DNA from 3 places in the Weissella sp. ESL1177 genome. Region 3 is predicted to be linked to each of the others. Evidence: predicted binding sites of a transcription regulator. Region 3 holds the regulator's gene; each other region holds the start of a gene.
What was found. The regulator Rex, encoded in region 3, represses fermentation and respiration genes when NADH is low (regulators of the CRP and FNR family bind a similar motif). The targets are predictions, from matches to a motif close to TTGTGAANTANTTCACAA.

Region 1: a site for Rex is predicted at 2,625-2,642, ahead of AC3B5D_RS04340 (glycerol dehydrogenase). Genes of this name have one in related genera too.
Region 2: a site for Rex is predicted at 2,490-2,507, ahead of adhP (alcohol dehydrogenase AdhP). Genes of this name have one in related genera too.

The regions. Positions count from the first base shown of each region.
Region 1 covers NZ_CM176591.1:911,197-915,666, reverse strand. Annotated here, with positions in the region: gene AC3B5D_RS04355 (putative quinol monooxygenase) at 1-262, opposite strand, end outside; gene AC3B5D_RS04350 (iron-containing alcohol dehydrogenase family protein) at 526-1,626, opposite strand; gene AC3B5D_RS04345 (tautomerase family protein) at 1,923-2,312, shown strand; gene AC3B5D_RS04340 (glycerol dehydrogenase) at 2,685-3,782, shown strand; gene AC3B5D_RS04335 (helix-turn-helix transcriptional regulator) at 3,886-4,470, shown strand, end outside.
Region 2 covers NZ_CM176591.1:17,962-22,431, forward strand. Annotated here, with positions in the region: gene AC3B5D_RS00060 (magnesium transporter CorA family protein) at 1-335, shown strand, start outside; gene AC3B5D_RS00065 (type 1 glutamine amidotransferase) at 550-1,218, opposite strand; gene adhP (alcohol dehydrogenase AdhP) at 1,403-2,419, opposite strand; gene AC3B5D_RS00075 (LacI family DNA-binding transcriptional regulator) at 2,595-3,611, shown strand; gene AC3B5D_RS00080 (sugar MFS transporter) at 3,806-4,470, shown strand, end outside.
Region 3 covers NZ_CM176591.1:275,475-279,944, reverse strand. Annotated here, with positions in the region: gene rbsR (ribose utilization transcriptional repressor RbsR) at 1-312, opposite strand, end outside; THF riboswitch at 506-598, shown strand; gene AC3B5D_RS01410 (folate family ECF transporter S component) at 638-1,177, shown strand; gene AC3B5D_RS01405 (hypothetical protein) at 1,302-1,616, opposite strand; gene AC3B5D_RS01400 (metal-dependent transcriptional regulator) at 1,806-2,462, shown strand; gene AC3B5D_RS01395 (redox-sensing transcriptional repressor Rex) at 2,543-3,178, opposite strand; gene AC3B5D_RS01390 (DEAD/DEAH box helicase) at 3,463-4,470, opposite strand, start outside.

The DNA.
Region 1 (4,470 bases), 640 kb from region 3:
TATGTAAATCGTATTTCTCTCGCAATTGTGCTAAATCTGTCATCATTTCTGATGCGTGGTGCTTATCGAGTGCATCTTGATTTTCCCAACTATCAATTAACATGACTGTTTCAGGATCATCCCAGGGTATAAAATAATGATATTTCAAGTTACCTCTTTCAGCACGAATTTTTGCAACAATTCCCTGGTCAATCATTTCTTGAACGAATTTTTTTGCAGCACCATTTGTCCCAGTGTAGTATAAATTAACGGTTAAACACATTGTTTTTTCCTTTCGCCTGTGTCTTTTAAACAGTACTATTATATTAGAAAACGATTTCAAAATCAAAAGAACAGATATCATATCAGGCACTAAATGATTAAATAACATGAAATGAGTGAATTTTATACTGTCGTTATTTTAGTATAATATCCGTGTATGTTACAAATATTTATAACATTTTTTTATTTAAAAAAGAACTTGAAATCTAATTGATTGACATCAGGACATCAGTAGATAACAAGTTCTTATTTTTGTTATTATGTCTATTTCGTAACGGCCGTTGTAATATCTTCCACTGCTAAAATAGACTCTTTGATCGTATCCGTGGTAATTGGCGTTTTCGTAGGAACGAAATGCATTTGCGTACTTGGAGCCGCTGCAGTTTGCGCAAGATATTCAATATCTTGGTCACTAATATCTTTTAAATCAAGATCCGCTAGGCTAATTGGTAAACCAAGCTTGATATAGAAGGGTAATAGCTTTTTCAAATCGTCAGTGTGATGTTCAATCGCCAATAGGACGAGAATACCATAAGCAACTTTGGCACCATGTAGATGTGATGATGTTGCTGGAAAGCTAGTCAATGCGTCATGAATGGCGTGAGCACCAGAGGCACGACCATAGTCATCACCCCAACCGCCAACAGTTCCTGCCATAACAATAATCGTTTCAGCAACCTGGCGCCATCTTGGTGTTAACTGACCTGCGCGCATATCATTTACGGCGCCAATAGCATGCTTGAGCAAAATTTCTTTACAGTTACGGCCCATTTGTTGTGAAATCATTAGGGCAATTGTATATGCGTTTTCAGGTAATTGTTCAAAAATAAGTTCAGATTCATAGAATTTTGCTAAGGTATCACCAATACCAGCCACAAAATAATCAATTGGTGAATTTAGAATAACCTGTGGATTTAATAACATTAAATTTGCGGTTTCTAAATAGATTTGATGATCAATATGTTCACCGGATTCTTTGTAGTGGACAGAAATAGCAGACCAAGGTGCGCAATTACTAGCTAAAGTTGGTATTAATACAAGGTAACGATGGGTTCCTGTTGTGACACTTTTAGCGGTATCAAGAACTTTACCACCACCAAGACCAACGACCATATCAATTTGATTCTCATCTGCAATGCTTCGTATCCGAGCAATTTCTTCATATGAACATTCACCGCCAAAAGGCACGTCAATGACTTTAACATTAGTTGGCCAATCGGGTAAGTACGGTTGTGCAGCCGCTAAAGATTTCTCACCATGTAAAAATAATAATGACTTAATATTTAATTCATTAATAAATTCTGGTAAATAATTGTAAGCCTCATTATCTGAAATATAACGCTGTGGTCCACTTTGTGAAATCATATGATGCTCCTTTATAAATTAATTAATAAACCTAACAAATTATCTGTGTAACGGGTTCATTAGTAACGTATTATCGACCTAAAAAAATAAAAAGTCAATTACTTTTTAATTAAATTCTAATTATTTTAATTTATCGATATTGTTTATTGTTGTTACAATATTTTTATTAAAAATTTCTTCATATATTCTTGCATTTAATCTTGTCATGTTGAAAATATGATTAAATGAAAGTATGTTTTTGTATTAATCAGTTAATTTCAGTAGAATGATAGGTAAACAGAAGGGAGATTCGTGTGATGCCACTTGTGAGATTTGATTTAATTAAAGGACGTACAAAAGAGGATATTGAGAATATTCTGAAAATTACGCAAATAACTGTAGTCAATAATTTTGGGGTTGATCAACGAGACTGCTATCAAATTGTAACGCAACATGAGCCCTATGAAATGAATATTCAGGACACAGGATTGGGTTTTGAACGGAGTCAAAATGTGCTGGTTGTCTCGGTGACTAGTCGGCCTCGAAATGAATCTGATATTAAGAATTTTTATGCGGAGTTAGCCCATGAATTGGCAGCACACAAGTTAGTGGCTGAAAATGATTTGATGGTTAATTTTACGATCAACGGGGATGCTAATTGGAGCTTTGGCTTTGGTGAGGCACAATTTTTAACGGGGAAACTTTAAATAGCAATGATGTTTGGAGAAATTGGAACACAAGTTGTTATGACACCCTTAAACGTGTTTCAAAAAAATGACGTCTTACCAACAACAAGCACCTAATTGTTGTTACAATCGTCTTTAGAACGTCTTTTATTTCATTCTCGTTTTGTTATATTTTGTAAAAAATATGGTTGATAATGATGGCGTATGCAATATAGATTGGTAAGCATCAATAAATGATAACTTATTTACCAGCGTCATACGGGTAAATTGCACGTTTTGAAAAATTTTGAGCAAGTTGCTGGTCATATACCTTCAGATTTGTTAGACTTTATTTAGTGAAATAAATCACAAAATAAGAACCGTAAATTTTTCATATGGGGGATAATAAATATGATTAAAGCATTTTCAAGTCCAGCACACTATGTTCAAGGAAGTGGGGTATTGGATCATCCCAAGGAATACCTTGAAAACTTTGGACAAAAACCAATATTATTGTGTGATGAGATTGTTTGGGGAATTGTGGGTGAAAAATTAAGTCATACCTTATCATCTGATTTTATGGTAACGCATGTGACCTTTGGTGGTGAAGCGTCAGAGGAGGAAATTGATCGAGTCGTTGCCATTGGTGAGAAAAATGCAAATGATTTTATTATTGGTTTAGGTGGTGGTAAGACATTAGATACGGCAAAAAATATTGCTGATACATTGCAAATTCCTGTTGCTATTTTACCAACAGTAGCTTCAACAGATGCACCTTGTTCAGCATTGTCGGTACTCTATACACCTGAAGGACAATTCACTAATTATGCTTTTTATGATAAGAATCCAGATATCGTTTTAGTTGATACAAAGGTTGTTGCTAATGCACCAGTACGGAATTTAATTGCTGGTATTGGTGATGCGATGGCTACGAATATTGAGGCACAAGATGTTGCAAGAGGGTATAATAATTCAATGTTAGGACAATCACCAACACTGGCATCTTTGGCGATTGCACAAACATGTGAGGATAATTTGTTTGCGCACGCCCATGAAGCTGTTGCTGCGACAAAAGCTCATGTTGTGACAGCAGCGCTAGAAACAATCGTTGAAGCAAATACGTTACTAAGTGGTATTGGCTTTGAAAGTTCAGGGTTGGCTGCTGCCCACGCCATTTATAATGGTTTTACCGTTTTGTCTGGTGAGAGTGAAAAAATGATGCATGGTGAAAAAGTTGCCTATGGATATCTTTGTGAACTAGTGTTAGATAATGTTCCAACGGAAGTATTAAATAAATATATCGATTTTAATCAATCATTAGGTTTGCCAACAACTTTGGCTGATTTACACTTAGAGAATGCAACATATGATGATTTCTTAAAAGTTGGTCAGCAAGCAACGATTCCAACAGAGACAATTCATCAAATGCCGTTTGAAGTAACTGCGGAAGATGTTGCTAATGCGATCATGACTGTCGATAGCTATGTTAAAAATAGAGAAAAAAAGAATTAATAATATTTAGATGAGAAGATTTGGTTATAAAATAGCTGAGTCTTTTTTAGTGACTGCTTGTATAATGTATTTTAAGTACAGACTGTGTTGGAGGAATCGAACAATGAAAAATCAATTGGGAAGTTCATTAAAAAAAATTCGTAAACAACAGCATCTTTCACAGGACGCTGTTGCACGAGGTATTTGCGCACAGTCAATGTTATCAGCTATAGAGAATGGCAAGTATATGCCGAATGCACGTTTGTTGCTATCTTTGTGTGACCGTCTTTCAGTTAGCTTAGATGAAATTAGTTTATCTAGTGATTTTTTGATCTCAACTAATAAACAGTTTAATCAAGTACTTTCCAAATTGTGCAACCAACATCAATATGAAGACTTAAAAAAATTTTTGCTAGATAAAAATACAATTGATAGTGTTCAAACAGCAACACAAACACAAGCCTATTACTATTACTTAAGTATTGTGAATGTGCAAGTTGATGCAAATCTTTTAGAAGCAGAACACAATATGAAATTATCTCTATCTAATGACAACAGGCTTAAAAATAAATCTGTTTTAACAAGACTAGGCCTTATTTCATTAGGCGTTATACAAGCGAAAAAAGGTTTTTTTAAACAAGCAACAGACTTAATTAATGAAGCAATGGATGAATTAATTAGCATGAAGTATGAAGAAAATTTGAACATC
Region 2 (4,470 bases), 260 kb from region 3:
CTGATGAATTATCATTGACAAAACGTGAACGTGATCTAGTTGCCGACGTAGAAATAGAGACGGCACAGAGTCAACAAATTACACAAGATACTTCGGATTTAGTTGAAAAATTGTCCAATACTTATAATAATATTTTGAACAATTCTTTAAATGATACGATGCGGTTTTTAACAGTTTGGTCATTAATTTTAGCGATACCACCAATTATTTCCGGATTTTATGGGATGAATATGCATTTGCCATTAGCAAAAGGCACATGGGCATGGTTTGGTACATTAGTAATGACACTCATATTCATTGCGGCTATCATTTGGTTGGTCAGAAAGAGAAGATAGTAAGATTAGATCTATTGATCATATCGTTGATATAGTAGTCATTTGGCAATTATCAGAGTAAATTAACGTTATGCTCAACTTCATCATAAAAAAGACAGTTTAACGAATATTGAAGTACCCCATAATTGTTAGATATAAAAATCTAACGATTATGGGGCACTTCATGTCACTGTTGTGATAGTTAAACTGTCTTTTTTTACAAATGTTAGTAACATTATTTAGTTGTGATATCGTCTAATATAGCAAACATTGCTTGTTTATTTTCAATAGGGATTGCGTGATTTAAAATGTCAGTTGCTGTTTGGTTTAAGACGGAATTAGAAATATACGCCGCATCGTTAACAACCATTTCGCGAATATTTAATTGCTTAGGTTCCAAGTGACATTGTAAACCAACAACGTTTTGATTGAAAATAAATCCTTGATTTGCTAGATGGTCGCTACTAAATAGCAGCTTAGCATCTGTTGGTATGTCAAACATCTCTTCGTGCCAATGCAAAACGACTAATTTTTGAGGTATATTGGGAATGGCATCAGTTTGGACATAAATTGGTGCCCAACCAACTTCTTTAACAGGTGATTTATGAACACTGTACCCAAGAGACATTGTGATTTGCTGGGCACCAAAACAAGCACCAAAGATTGGTTTATTCGCTTGAATTAATTGTTTGATCAGTGCTCGTTCTTGATGAATCCAAGGCAGATCATCGTTTGGGCTCATTGGACCACCTAAAATGACAAGTAAATCAGTTTCATTGGCAGTAGGCAGCAGATGAAACTGATAAGGATGGTAAATATAAACACTATGATGATGTTCATTGGCCCAGTCTAGAATAGTACCGGGACCTTCATTAGGCGTATGTTGTAAAATATTGATCCTCATGATTGTAAGTTACCTCTATTTTTTAATTAAAATTAACTTACCACAATTTAATGATTTGTAAACAGGCGATTATATTAAAAAACATCATGATTTAAAATCTTTGAGAAAATAGTTAAGGATCATCAATTGAACCATGTTAATCGTTCATTGATGATCCAATTCATTAAAAACAGACGAGAAAAATTTAGTGGGTAAAGTCAACGACCATACGACCAACAATTTGATTGTTTTTCATTTCGTCAATAATATTGTTAATTTCCGATAGTTTACGTGTATGAACAATTGGTTTAACCTGATGTTCAGCACCAAATTGGAAAGCTTCAGTCAAATCTTGTCGTGTGCCGACTAATGAACCGGCCACTTTGATACCATCTAGTACAGTTTTCGAAATATTTAATCCCATCTCACCTTTAGGGAGTGCAATGGCAACTAAAGTACCATCGGGACGAAGCGCATTAACTGCTGTTGTAAACGATGCCGGGCTAACTGCAGTAATGAGGGCACTGTGAACACCACCAACTTTTTCTTGTAAAATTTGTGATGCGTCTTCAGAACGAGAATTGATTGTTAAATCAGCGCCAAGTGATTTTGTGGCAGCTAATTTGTCATCATCAATATCCACCGCAGCCACATGGGCACCAAAAACACGATGTGCGTATTGCACAGCTAAGTTGCCTAAACCACCAGTACCAACAACTTCAACCCATTGGCCAGGTTTAACATCGCCAGTTTTTAAGCCCTTATAAACTGTTACACCGGCACAAGTTAATGAAGTTGCTTCAATCGGATCAAGACCATCGGGTACTTTAACGGCATAATCAGCAGGGACGATGCATTCTTCGGCCATCGCACCATCAACATTGAAACCAGAATTTTGTACATTTCGACATAATGTTTCACGGCCAGTTGTGCAATATTCACAGTGACCACAGCCACGATAGAACCAAGCAATTGAAACGCGATCACCAATGGTTAAGTTAGTGACACCATCAGCAATTTTAATGACTTTACCAACACCTTCATGACCGATAATGCGACCAGGAACTTTACCAAAATCCCCCGCGGCAACATGTAAATCTGTGTGACATAAACCACAATATTCCATTTTTATAAGTGCTTCACCGTATTTTAACTCACGTAAGGTAACATCTTTAATATCAACGTAGCCATCACAGCTATCTCTAACAACGGCAGCTTTCATCATACTTTCCTCCAAAATAATAGGTATCCCTCGAAACAATTAAATCATAACAAAAAGACACAACGGCGTAAAGTGAAAAAAATCACAAAATAAGACAATTTAGCAAAAATTATCTATGTCAATTTTAAAATGGTATGATATTAACTAATGACGACGGTGTGTAGTGGAGGAATATATGGCGAATATTCAAGATATTGCAAAATTAGCAGGTGTATCTAAGGCAACTGTCTCTAGAATATTGAATCAAGATGCAACTTTTTCAGTATCAAATGTTACCAGAGACCGTGTTTGGCAAATAGCTAATCAACTGAATTATAAATTATCAAATGTTGCTAATAGGAATCAGGTGGATAAATTACATTTGGCAATTGTGACTGCATTAACAACAAACCAAGAACTGGGGGATCCTTATTTCCAACAAATTATGGCCGGTGTTAATGAGCAGGCATTACTATGGGGTATGAAAATTGCGGATGAGATTAGGTTACCAGCATTAGAAACGATTGAATGGGAAAATTTATCAATATATGGTGCTGTCATCGTTATTGGGTTATTAACAGAAGATTTATTGTTAAAAATATATAAATATAATCAAAATATTATTATTATCGATGATAGTCGAAATTTTGATAATTTTGATGTTGTTCGAAATGATTTTGATCGTCAAACGAATCAACTGCTAAATTTGCTTTATGCCAATGGTCACCGTAACATTACTTTTATTGGGGGTGAAAAGAATCTTATTGGAGAAGTTGGTGTTGAAAAATCTAGTTTACTAGATGTACGTCACCAATCCTATTTAGACTGGATGATTCTTCATAAATTAGGGGAAAATATTAATACATATATTACTGATTGGACTTCTGATGCAGCAATGCAAGTGATGAAAAAGATTTTAGACGAGCAAACAACAACAACTGCCATATTTGCTAGTAATGATTTACAGGCGATGGGTGTCTATCGAGCGATTCAAGAAGCAGGCTATAAAATACCAACTGATATTGCTGTTGTTAGCTTTGATGATATTGAAATGGCAAAATATTTATTTCCATCTTTAACGACAGTACGTCCAGCAGCAAAAGAGATGGGCAAGGAAGCGATTAATTTAGTCCGTGAAAAATTAATTGGTGAACGACAGTCAGCTATTCAACTAACAATGAATTCTAAGATTATCAGACGTGAAAGTATATAAAATATATCAATCATATTTGGCGCTATGAACGACATAGCGCTTTTTTTCATATTGTAAGTAAACAAGTAAAATAAATAGTTGATTAATTTAAAGAAAGCGATTACAATTCTATTTGTAGGCTGGTAAACAAGTAAACAAACTTACTAATGCTACATCTCAAAATAATCAACTTAAATAATGATAGGGGAAACATTATGGAAGAAATAAACAATCAGTCACAGCAAACAGCTTTACAAAAAATAGTTTCTAGAGTGTCCTATGCCTTTGGTGCTTTTGGTAACGATGTCTTCTATGGCGCGTTGTCGACCTACTTTATTATGTTTGTAACGACACATTTGTTCAATACGGGTGATAAAGCACAAAATAACCGTATGATTATGTATATCACAGCTATTATAACTATTCTACGCGTTATTGAATTAGTGATTGACCCATTTATTGGTAATTGGATCGATCGAACGAAAACACGTTTTGGTCAGTTTAAGCCTTGGGTCGTCATTGGTGGTACAGTAACCTCTATTATGTTGATGTTACTATTTACGGATTTGGGAGGAATCAATCAAACCCATCCTTATTTATATTTAGTTATTTTTGCAATTCTGTATATTACAATGGATATTTTTTATGCCTTTAAGGATGTTGCTTTTTGGTCAATGATTCCAGCATTATCTTTTAATTCAAAAGAACGAGAACGTACTTCTTCATTTGCCCGTATTGGATCAACTTTGGGCGGTGGCCTTGTTGGGGTGGTTGTCATGCCCCTCGTACTATTTTTCTCGGTCAATCGAGTAAATGGTACTGGTGATTCTCGTGGCTGGTTTGCATTCGGTCTAATTGTCGCGCTTGTTGGGATTGCGAC
Region 3 (4,470 bases):
TGTTTTTGCTGGTACAGCAGTCATAATTGATAACGACACATTGTCAGGTAAATTTTCTTGCATCCGTTGAATTAAATCACCAAAAAATGGTGCTCTTAAACTAGGAACAACAACGCCAATTAGTATCGTTGATCCTTGTTTTAAACTCCGTGCACTCGCATTGGGTACATATCCGATTTCATCACGCGCTGCAAATACTTTGGCCTTGGTTTTATCAGAAAACCGCGTACCCTTACCATTTAAGACTTGTGAGACAGTCGCAATTGATACGCCTGCCAAACTAGCCACATCTCTGATTGAAACTTTACCCATGCCCTACCTCTTATCTCAATAATCAATTAATAGATTCGTTTATTTGCCAGTTTGTTATGCAATTAACTTTTTGATCATAAATTATCTTTACTAAAACATTTTACCAACTTTTAAAATGCCTTTCAAAAGTTTTATTTCTAAACTAGCTGTTTACTTTTAATAAGAATGTAGTAAAATATACTCCTGTAAAACGAACAGGGTAGATTCAGGTGCGTTAAGTGCTGTGGAAACGGAATGTGGGCCATGGACGAAGGATTACCGCGATGCTTGAATCACATTCACTGTAACAAGTGAAACCCTCCAATTAATAAGGAGGTGTTTTCAAATGAAAACATTAGAATATGTCTTACCACATTTACGTACACGACAACTTGCTATGCTGGGCATTTTAATGGCTTTACAAATAGTCATTAGTCGTTTCTCATTCGGCACTGCTACCATCAAAGTTGGCTTTACGTTCTTGATTGTCGGAGTGATTGCTAAGTGGTATGGTCCCTTTTGGGGAATGCTCGTTGCAATTTTTACTGATGTCATTAGTAGCTTAATGAATGGTTATGGTTATTTTTGGGGCTTTACTATTTCCGCAGTAATTGCAGCCGCTGTTTATGGCTTTTCTTTCTATGGCCGCCAAACGCTTTCTTGGTTACGGATTATTTTAACGGTTACAATCGTTTTGTTAATTGTTAATGTCATCTTAAACACGTTATGGGTTGTCATGATTGGTAACATTCATAATTCACAAACGATTACTTCTCTACTTTGGGTACGTGTCATCAAACAACTTGTTTTTTTACCAATTCAAAGTATTTTATTATATCTACTGCTGAATAACACAACCATTGATCAACTACATCAAAAAATTTAATTAAAAATTATTTTATAATGCAAACAAAAAAGGTCGATCAGCTTCCACCATCTAGGGAGTTGATCGACCTTAATTTGCATCCAAATGACTAATTATAGAAATTAGAACTATTTTTAACCTATTATTAGTAACTCCGATGCACAGTTAAGCCAACTTCTCGACAAGCAACTTCAAAAGAACTCGCAAATTTATTACGAACATCTGGCGTTGAAAAACATAATTTTGTTTCAGTGTTAATATCACCACAACCAATTCGATAAACACAACTATCATAAACCTGACCAACATAAACTTCTGGCCGACAAGTCAGTGTTTCTTCTAGTGCTGTTGCTAATTGTTGTACAGTCTGCTCTGAAATATCACGTGAGCTTTGTAATAGGTGACGAATTAAGGTACATCCCCCTAACTTGTTCTCTTGGCATACTTTCATTTCCTGCATTTTGAGCCTCCAAAACTTGTTTCTGACTGTTGTCAGTTGCTGATTAAATTTTACATAATTATCATAACCTAAAATCATTTTTTTATCAAACGTATAATTAGTTTCATTTTTATAAAATACATTATCTGCCATTTCATGGTATAATTAATCATATTAACTATTTCACAACAAACGAGGAAATTTTACATTATGACCGAATCTATTTCTAAAACCCAATATCTACAAACAATCTTAGAATTAAGCGGTGGCGATGAGTCAACAAAAATTTCTAATAACCAAATTGCTGAACATTTAAACGTCACTCCTTCATCGGTTTCTAATATGCTGGCAAAACTACAAGAAGCTGGCGAAGTTGATGTTGTGCCTTATTATGGTGTCACACTCACAAAACCTGGTCGTGAAACAGCCCTCCGTTTAATCCGTGCCCACCGTTTAATTGAAACATTTGGTGCAACAAAATTAGGCTTATCAATTTCAGAAGCCCACTCAAACGCTGATCACCTTGATCACGATGCTAATGATCAATTTATTAACGCCCTAGATAAGTACTTAGGTTTCCCAAAATTAAGTCCCCAAGGTCTCAGCATTCCTGATATCGACCATCATTATTCACCAAAATCATTACGTTCATTACGTGAAGCAAAAGATAATGAAACTGTCACTATCAACAGCTTTACTGAAGACTTAGAACTATTACAATATACTGAAACACTACACCTAGGATTAAATACAACTTGGACAATTAAAGAGCGTTTGCCATTTGATGGTCCCCTTGTTTTAGTTTCGGGTGATCAAACAATTCAAGTAACACAACATGCCGCTGACTTTATTTATGTCAACGACTAGTCATTCCAAAAAAGCACATCAGTTACCAAAATTGGTTCCTGATGCGCTTTTTTATATTATATTGGTTAATGATCGTTGTCTTATTTTTCTCCAAAATTGTTGATAAAATACAAAAGCGTTTGCAGCTCATTTGTTAAGTCAACGTTTTGTACACGGACAGACTTTGGCACATCCAAGCGTAATGGTGTAAAGTTTAAAATACCACGAATGCCTGCGAATGCTAGACGCTTGGCAACATCTTGTGCTACATTGGCCGGTACTGTCACAATTGCGACATCAATTCGTTGATCAATGATTTGCTTTTCTAAATCATCCAAACTATAGACAGGAATACCCGACTGGATCGTATTAACAATTTCTGGATTAACATCAAAAGCTGCTGCAATTCGTGCATTAGAACTTTGATGAAAATTGAAGTTCAATAAAGCTTGTCCTAGATTTCCGACTCCTACCAATGCGACTGAAGCTAATGTATCTTGATTAAGAATTTCACCAAAAAAATTCATTAATGCCTCAACATCGTAGCCATAACCACGCTTACCAAGTGCGCCGAAATAAGAAAAATCACGTCGAATCGTTGCGGCATCAAATTTCACAGCTTCGGATAATTCGTTTGATGAAACGCGGACAGTCCCAGAGTCTAACAGCAATTTCAAATAACGATAGTAAATTGGCAATCGCTTTGCCGTTGCTCTAGGAATATCATGTTCAACCATTAGTTCGACCTCTTTTTTTAAAATTAACTATTTTCACAAACATTTCCAAAGATTGTGAAACTCATATTAGTTATTATCATAACATATTTAATCATTTATGTGAACTAACTAACAATCGAACATTCACAAAATAACTATTTTTTGTAAACGTTTTCTAAATACCATCATTAACAAACACAGCATCTTTCAGCACGCCTCGCTCAAAAAGGACCATTAATCTAGCTAATCTGACTAACTAGATCAATAGTCCCTAAACCTATTTTAAAATTTCATAATGCCCATGATTAATGCTTTGGCTTACCTTTGTTTTTACGATGCTTTCTTTGCGCTCGTTTTTCTTTTGCAAACCGTTCTTCACGCGATACAATGACTTTTTTCCCTTCATGTTTACCCTGTCTTTTAGTTGTTGTCCCAGTTACCTGTTTAATAGGTCGATCATGATGAGTTATTGCCGTAGTTGCTGACCTCACGGCTTGCTTGCGAGATACCTGGCTACCAGAAACCGTTTGAATATCAACTGCTACCATCTTTTTTAAATCACGCAAGTCATGATCATTACCAAAAGAAATCACTAATCCTGACTTACCCATACGACCAGTTCGCCCTGCACGGTGCGTATAAGTTTCACCATCACGTGGTAAATCAAAATTGATTACTGCTGTTAAATCAGGAATATCCAATCCTCTCGCACCAACATCTGTCGTCAACAGAAATTTGGCAACACCTTTTTTAAAATGCATTAATGATCTCGCACGCGTCGTACTTGAGTCACCTCTCACCAAAGTTGCCATGGCAACATGTTCATGTGCTAAAAAGCTAGCCGTAATTTTAAGTTGCTTTGTCGTATTAAAAAATACTATCGCTTGAAAGTTCTTTTGGGCAGCTAACTGACGTAACCGTTTTTGACGTTGATCATGTGCGGTTGGCCAAAATTCATGTTTAATCGTTGTTGGCATCATAACATGACGCTGATCAATTCGTATAAACTCTCTATCAAATAAACCGTTAGCAATGGTTGTATCAACTTCAGTAGCACCAAATAGTGCCACTTGGATGTCTTTATCATTGATAATGTCCCAAATATGATCAATTTGATTTGCTGTATCATCACGCAATAATTCATCAGCTTCATCTAAAATTAATGTTCGTAATCGTTTTAGTTTCAGCTTGCCACTATTCATCAACTCATTCACACGACCAGGTGTACCAACCAAAATTTCAGGGTGCTTTTTTAACCGGTCAACTTGATGCTTGATGTTTGCCCCACCTGTCAACGACAATACTTTTAGTGA